Regions from separate parts of the Providencia sp. Marseille-Q8014 genome, predicted to be linked through region 1. Evidence: predicted binding sites of a transcription regulator. Region 1 holds the regulator's gene; the other holds the start of a gene.
What was found. The regulator Fur, encoded in region 1, represses iron uptake genes when iron is present. The targets are predictions, from matches to a motif close to ATAATAATGAGAACNACTATCAA.
Positions count from the first base shown of each region.

Region 2: the regulator Fur is predicted to act here: its motif matches at 1,953-1,975, upstream of ACWPW6_RS04170 (isochorismate synthase).

Region 1 is NZ_CBCOPT010000001.1:2,994,667-2,998,975, reverse strand. Features, by position in the region: gene ACWPW6_RS13250 (beta-N-acetylhexosaminidase) at 1-758, shown strand, start outside; gene fur (ferric iron uptake transcriptional regulator) at 1,310-1,759, opposite strand; gene fldA (flavodoxin FldA) at 1,928-2,455, opposite strand; gene ybfE (LexA regulated protein) at 2,601-2,894, opposite strand; gene ACWPW6_RS13230 (type I secretion system permease/ATPase) at 3,065-4,309, opposite strand, start outside.
Region 2 is NZ_CBCOPT010000001.1:987,979-992,287, reverse strand. Features, by position in the region: gene ACWPW6_RS04190 (DUF932 domain-containing protein) at 1-65, shown strand, start outside; gene ACWPW6_RS04185 (JAB domain-containing protein) at 83-565, shown strand; gene ACWPW6_RS04180 (DUF987 family protein) at 574-795, shown strand; gene ACWPW6_RS04175 (hypothetical protein) at 1,554-1,703, shown strand; gene ACWPW6_RS04170 (isochorismate synthase) at 2,220-3,383, shown strand; partial or broken gene ACWPW6_RS04165 (isochorismatase family protein) at 3,515-4,135, shown strand; gene dhbA (2,3-dihydro-2,3-dihydroxybenzoate dehydrogenase) at 4,285-4,309, shown strand, end outside.

The DNA of each region.
Region 1 (4,309 bases):
ACTTCTGGGATACACTGTATTGGGGAGGATTCGATTCGGCGAATGATTGGGCTAATAAAGGTTATCAAGTGGTCATTTCGAACCCTGACTATGTGTATTTAGATATGCCTTATGAAGTCAATCCAAATGAAAGTGGCTATTACTGGGCGACCCGAGCGAGTGACGAACAAAAAATCTTTTCTTTTGCGCCTGATAATTTACCACAAAATGCGGAAACTTCCGTTGATAGGGATGGTAACTCATTTAGTGCGAAAAGTGATAAGCCATGGCCAGGTGTCTATGGTCTTTCTGGACAACTATGGAGCGAAGCTGTAAGGACGGATGATAAGGCGGAATACATGCTATTTCCTCGCATCCTGCCTTTAGCTGAAAGGGCATGGCATAAAGCGCAATGGGAAAATCAGTACCAAATAGGTCGTGAATATATCGGCGGTAAAACCAATTATGTTTCACAGCAAAAACTGGCAGATGATTGGAGCCGTTTTGCGAGTCTCGTTGGTATGAAAGAGTTACCCCGCCTAGATAGAGCAGGGGTGGCTTATCGTATCCCTGTGCCTGGTGCGAAAATTGAAAATGGCCTTTTACTCGCCAATATCAGTTATCCAGGTTTAGTGATTGAATATGCTTTAGCAGATAGCGACCATTGGCAAACGTATTCAGCACAAAAGCCTCCAAAGGTTAAGGGTAATGTAAAAGTACGAGCCAAAAACCCAGCTGGAACAAGAACAAGTCGTGTAGAAACGGTGGTACAAAAATAACGAGAGGCTATGAGGGTGGTGCCAGAGCGTACCACCTCTTTAAATGCTAGGTTTAACCGCCTATTACAGTACTCGTGTATGTTTAATAGACGATGATTGCCAAGAAATTAACGCTTTCAGCTTCAATAGACACCGCTTTTTTCTATATCCAGACGACATGTATTTTGAGGAGACTCAGTAATCTCGTCATTGGCACTTAGGTGCTTTATCTTTTCTAATACACCTTTCCCTGACAATCGCACCATCAGGTTCATCGTAAACTGTTAGCTATTTATAGTTAGCTGAGTTTATAGATACAATATAATGATGCGACTGTTTGATTAACGTCTGTTTTGTCATGAGATCGATGATTGGAAAATAGAAGGATGGGAGAGATGATGACTCAGGATGTTTTTCTTGATAAATAAGGCAAGCTGACGCAAGACATGCGTCAGTATTTAGCGATAAATAAAAGAAAACCCCATGTGATTCATGAGGTTTATCAGTATATATATAAGGAGCTAAATACGTTCCTTTTTATGAATTATGTTAATGGTTTTTCAACCATTAAATTACTCTTTTGCTTCGTGAGCATCCGCATTTTCGCGGCAATCGCCATCAGCACAGTGACCATATAGGTACAAGCTGTGGTTAGAGAGTTTAATACCATGGCGTGCAGCAATATTGGTCTGACGTTCTTCAATGGATTTATCAGAGAATTCGATAACTTTACCACAATCTAAACAAATCAGATGATCGTGGTGGTGCTGTTGAGTCAGTTCAAAAACGGATTTACCGCCTTCAAAGTTATGACGTGTGACAATGCCAGCATCATCAAATTGGTTCAATACGCGGTATACCGTAGCCAGACCGATCTCTTCGCCCATATCAATGAGTTTTTTATAGAGATCTTCCGCACTGACGTGATGGCACTCAGGCTCCTGAAGTACTTCCAATATCTTTAATCTTGGAAGAGTGACTTTGAGTCCAGCATTCTTCAATGCTTTGTTGTTGTCTGTCATGCGGGTTTGTCCTGTATCTTAAATCATAAATTTAACAATAATGAGACATTTTTAACATAAGCTCAGTTGTCATCGAAACTGATTTACAATTATAGGCATGGAAATAAAAAATAGAAACCATGCTCTGTCTCATTATTATAATAGTTTCATTTTATTTCTATCGTCAGCTTAGCCCAAAATTTCGGCTAGAGACATCTCTTCTGAAATTTGTTGTACCCATGCATCAACGCGTTCTTCAGTCAGCTCAGGCTGGCGGTCTTCATCAATAGCAAGGCCGATAAAGTGATTATCATCTGCCATACCTTTAGACACTTCAAAATGGTAGCCATCTGTAGGCCAATGACCGACAATGACAGCGCCACGTGGTTCAATAATATCGCGAATGGTCCCCATTGCATCACAGAAGTATTCTGCGTAGTCTTCTTGGTCACCACAGCCAAATAGCGCGACAAGTTTGCCATCAAAATCAATTTCTTCGAGGGTTGGGAAAAAGTCATCCCAATCACATTGAGCTTCGCCGTAATACCAAGTTGGGATACCGAGAAGTAGAATATCGAATGCTTCAATATCTTCTTTGCTGCATTTAGCAATATCATGAACTTCCGCGTTCTCACTGCCTAATCTCTTTTGGATCATCTTGGCAATATTTTCTGTATTACCAGTGTCACTACCGAAGAAAATGCCTATGACTGCCATAAAGTGAATAACCTCTTGTTTTTCCAATCTGGTTTGTTCAAGCCAGATAGGGCTAAATTTGAACTAAAATAACGAGAATTTTGGCCCTATTTTGGCGAAAAAGCGTGAATAAATCTGTCGAATTTGTGTGATTTAGAAGAGGAAATCATTCACCAGAAGGCTCGTAGACCAGTGCTAGTTGTGACATCAACATTTCTTCTATTAGCTCACTACGGCTCATGTTTTTTTCATCAGCCAATTGATTCAATATGGCCACTGCATCTTCATTGAGTTTTAATTCGACGCGGCGTAGTCCTTTGACCTTATCACGCTTAAGTTGGTTTCGTTTGTTAATTCTTAATTGTTCATCCCGCGATAGCGGACTTGTTTTAGGTCGCCCAGGCCTGCGTTCCTCAGCGAACAAATCAAGGGTAGTGCGATCAGTTTGTTCTTTTGCCATATTTTTTTAATGCTAAAGGGCGTGTACCAATAATCCAGCGCGCAATGATACCCTAGCTGACTCCCTTGTACCATAGCGTATATGGAGCGAAAGTTATTGATAGTAAAAAAAAGAATGATTTGCTTGAAAAAGCACCAATCTAGATTCTATTGGTGCTAATTAAGCACAATTTACTGGGTCTGCTGCCGCCACAGACGGGCATAAACGCCATTTTTCTGTAGTAAATTTGGGTGGGTATCGATTTCGGCAATTTCGCCATTGCGAATAACACAAATCCTATCGGCATACTGAATCGTGTTTAAGCGATGTGCGATACTGATGACTGTCCTTCCTTTAGTAATAAGTGGCATATTCTTCATGATTGCGGCCTCTGAGTCATAATCTAACGCCGATGTGGCTTCATCAAGGATCAGAATATCGGGTTTTGTTAACAGTGCTCTAGCGAGTGCGATACGTTGACGTTGTCCCCCTGATAGATTAAGCCCGCGTTCAGACACAGGATAATTAAAATTATCGGGTAGTGACATGATAAAATCATAGGCACCGGCGAGAGTGGCAGCTTCAATCACCTCTTCATGGCTCGCTTGGGGGTGACTCAAACGAATGTTTTCCTCAATAGTACCGACAAATAGCTGGCTTTCTTGTAGTACTACACTCATGCGACGTCGCAACGCGATGGTATCACTGACAGCTAGGTCCATACCGTCAACGATAACTTGTCCCTGTTGCGGAATATATAACCGTTGTAGCAGTTTGGTTAAGGTACTTTTTCCAGACCCCGATGGTCCTGTAATACCAATAAACTCGCCCGCTTTAATGGTTAACGTTAGGTTACATAGCACCTCAGGTGTTTCTGGGTGATAACGAAAGCGAATATTATGGAAATCAATATTGCCTTGTATAGAAGCACTACTGGTAATCCCTTTTCTTTCATTTTCAATCGGCTCATCAAGGATGTCCCCTACACGACGAAGCGATATGATGGTATGTTGAAAATCTTGCCAAATTTGAGCTAAGCGCAGTACTGGTTGAGTGATATGAGCACTTAACATATTGTAAGCGACTAATTCACCCGCAGTCATTCCACCACTCATCACTTCTTTTACTCCGATCCAAAGTAACAAAGCGGTGGTGATTTTACTGACGAGCGTCATTAATTGTGTTGCCACTATACTCCGTAAAGTCACTTTGAAACCTTGAATAAGCTGTTTACTGAGCCGTTTTTGCCAGCGGCGATAGACGTATTTTTCGGTCGCGGTGGTTTTTATGGTTTCAATGCCAGTCATTGCCTCAGTCAAGAAAGTGAGACTATTTTCATCTGCTTGATAGGATTTTTCAGTGTGTAGACGAATGATTGGGCCGAGTATCATCCATAGAATACAAAAGAGTGCTAAAGACCCCATTAAGATCCATGA
Region 2 (4,309 bases), 2.0 Mb from region 1:
GCGATATCAAACTCAATAAAGCCTTGTGGGTGATGGCTGAAAATATGCTTCAACTAGCCTCGTAATGATGGAGATATTAACGATGGAGAGTATCAATACTTATACGAATACCTTAACACTGCTTCCTAATGAACAACGTACTATCAAACGTGCGTTGACCATACTGGATAAGTATCTGCGTGAACCGGGTATTGCTTTTACATCAACGCAAAATGTGAGGGATTGGTTACGGCTAAAAATGTCAGCATTAGAGCGTGAAGCGTTTATTGTGCTCTACTTGAATCAACAAAATCAGTTGATAAGCAGTGAAACCCTGTTTGCTGGCTCGATTAGCAGCACACAGGTTTATCCTCGTGAAGTCGTCAAACGAGCACTTCATTTTAATGCTGCTGCCGTTATCTTTGCACACAACCATCCGTCAGGCGATATCACGCCAAGCCAAGCGGATAAATCTATCACGCAACAATTAATAAAAGCATTGCAGCTAATTGAAGTACGAGTACTTGACCATCTGATCATCGGTGGTCAGCAAATCTTCTCTTTCGCTGAGCATGGCTTAGTATGAGGTGAACCATGAATATTATCCGTAAATCCGCAGCAATGAAGATCCATCAGCAACATTTAGGCTCTCGCCTTGCTCGTTATTGTAGGGGAAAGTATAAATGGGTTGGTAATAGCGAGCATTATATTGGTAAGGAGGTGCCAGATTGTCGTGGCGTGTTAGCTGTTTATGTTGAACGTCGCCAAGACAGAGATGGCCCTTATGCGTGTGTCATGTGTGTGACATTGAATTGAATAAGTACTGATCACTTTGAGTTTATCCTATATTGGATGGATAAATTAAGCCTACTTCCACTTTGATTAGTATTCAATGGCACATATCAAACCGTTGGATCTTAACTGAATTAGACATTGAGGAATTAAACAAAAATGACACAATAAGACATCATTAAACATGTCAAATTGGCAATACCATGATTCATACTAGAAACAATTAACATGAACATGATCCCCATTAAATGTATACTTAAAAAGGATTCGAATACGTTATAATTACACCTGTCATCTGTGCAAAAAAACAATCTATTTGCTGCGCTCTATCGCCCCAACCGTGCTCAACAAAACCCACCAAACGGACCGAGGGTACAAAAGAGGGTATAAATAAAATCAAATTCAATTAATATTTTTAAATACAACCAGTTATAATGAAAAGTCGATTCCGAGTCCGGCACCACTTTCTCTTCTACAGTGGTCTCCTCAAGTCAAGTAAACTCCTTTATATTCACTCAGTTACCTTATACTATCACCTATTGTACTTCAGCAAATTCAACACTAAAGTCAGTGCCTGTTGATGAATTTTTTAGGTTTATCTTGTTCAAAATCATTTAGACTTCCCCATAATGACCCCCAGTAGATACTGACTACCAAGCAAAAGGCAAAGAGTACAAGTTCTTTGATGCGTATGAGCTTTATCTTCTCATCAAACCTAATGCGGCTCATTACTGACATATAAAATACCGTTTCACAGTTGAAGAAAAAATAACTCTCCTGATATTTCTCTTGCTGACATTCGCGTTAAACGTGATGAAGCCAGAAAGCGATTAGCTGAAGGTAACGATCCTGCTGAACACAGGAATCCAGCCGTAGCGCTCACTGTAACGCTTAAGAAGCCCTCCAAAAAAGCAAACTCTCTGCTCATTTAAAATAACTCTTCCCCCTCCCCCGCTTTAATACTCATTAAGAATACGTTATCAAACCTAGATAAAACAAAAATTTCAAATATCACTAACTTTAATAGCTCAATATTGGCACTCAGGCATGAGTCATATTTTTTTACTTAGTTTCTCTAGATTGTGCAAATGCAGGCGACACCTAATCCACATAACTAACTGTAAAAATTAACATTTATTGCCCTAATGTTATCATCATCCCTCATTAAATATAGAATGCGAATAATATTGATAATTATTACCATTTGCAATAATATGATAGAAATTTAACATAGCTTTACTGAATTACAGACAACACAAATTCCATCCTTTAATGGAAAATATGCTTATTTCTATAGCAATAGCCTAGTGAGCAGATCAATCGAACTCTAATGGTATGTCGACAAAACTAGATAGCTGAAGAGATAAATACTTTTACGCTAATTGTTTTACCAACAAAACAATAAACCAATATTTTCAATAAAAACATGGAGTAGCAGGAGGCTAAATGTGTCTAGTGTGATGTGCCGGTCGTATTCTCATATACCGCTTACCATAAAAAAAGAGGATTTCATTTTTACTTCTCCTCATAAGAGTTTGCTCGCAAAAGGAATATTTGCCAATCTCACGCTACCTGCGGAACAAGGGCATCGTCACAATAGCGAATTCCAACGGCAAATAGAGCAATTGCTTATACAGGCAACTCGGGCGGGTATAAAAAACCCTATTATCGCTGGCGTCATTCCATTCGATAAACGACACGCCAGTGCATTATATATTCCTCAATCATACCAATGGTTCGATAGACATACGCTAGCGCTGCCCAATACTCCGGTTAACGTTATGGGCCAACTTCACCAATATTTAGATCATAATGACTTTTGTTCAATGGTGAAAAAGGCTCTTTGCGCACTTCATGGTGATACACTAGATAAAGTCGTACTCTCACGTTTACTCAATATTGAAAGTATCAAGCCACTCAATGCACTCAGCATCTGGTGCCAGCTCCATAAGCAAAACCCATCCAGCTACAATTTTTATCTGCCACTTTCAGACTGTACTCTGGTGGGGGCCAGTCCCGAATTACTACTACGTAAACAAGGGGATAAACTTTGGTCATGCCCATTAGCTGGTACAGCTAAACGAGGTGAAAACAGCGCTAGCGATAATTTAGCTAAAGAAACGTTACTTACTTCATCCAAAGATCGCTACGAACATGAGTTAGTGACCAAAGCGATTCATCACCAATTATCCGCACATTGCCAAGACCTTACGATCCCTGTCCCCTCTTTAATCAGCACACCAAAGCTGTGGCATCTCGCCACAGAAATCGAGGGACTGGTTAAAGATAAAAATGAAAGTGCCATTTCTCTAGCATGCTTACTACATCCAACTCCTGCATTATGTGGCACTCCCTCGATGATTGCTCGTGATTTGATAACTCAATTGGAACCTTTTGATCGTCAATGGTTTGGAGGGATTATAGGTTGGAGTGATGCTGAAGGTAATGGTGAATGGGTCGTCGTTATTCGCTGTGGAAAAGTTAGCACATACCGAATTGAATTATTTGCAGGTGCAGGAATTGTGCCCGATTCACAGCCAGAAAATGAATGGTGTGAAACCAGCAATAAACTAGGCACTATGCTCAGTGCTCTGAACTATCAACCATGTTGAATCCTATGCGTCAGACATACTTATCATGATTACATGTAAACGTACTCCCTCACAGAAAATACTGCTTAGAAACTTCTGCCGAGTCCTTGTCCATTCCAAGCTAGCCCCACTAAACATGAGAGCCAACAACCATGAGTATTCCTAAAATAGACAACTATCTACTGCCTGAACCACATGAATTACCCATCAATAAAGTAGCATGGCAACTTGAACCACAACGTGCAGCTTTACTGATCCATGATATGCAGATGTACTTTCTCAATTTTTGGGCAAAAGATAGTCCGACTATTCATACCTTAATTGAACATATTCGGTTATTGCGTGAACGTTGCCATCAATTAGAGATCCCCGTTTTTTACACGGCTCAGCCCAATCAACAAAGTGATATTGACCGTGCTCTACTAAATGATATGTGGGGTCCTGGATTGACTCGCCATCCAGAACAGCAAAAGATCGTCACTGAATTATCACCTACACAGGAAGATACCCTGCTCACCAAATGGCGCTATAGTGCCTTCCAACGCTCTGATTTAGAAGAACGATTACAAGATAAACAGCGAGATCAGCTAATCATTTGTGGTGTATATGCCCATATTGGCTGCCTTATTACAGCGACTGACGCTTTTATGCGTGATATTCAGGCTTTTATGATTGGGGATGCACTAGCGGACTTTAGCCGTGAAGAACATATGATGGCTTTACGTTATACCGCCGGTCGCTCTGGCCGAGTACTCAATACAAAGCAAGCCTTATCTGAGCTTTGCGGTCATCCAGTAGACCAGCAGTAAAGCTTGAACGATTAGCGACAATAACTCACAAAAACAACAAAATCGGCTGATGAGTTAAACACTTTCATGCTGAAAATAGTCATGAATCTCTCTGAATATTAAAGGAAAAAAAAATGATTCTTTTTAATGGCAAGACCG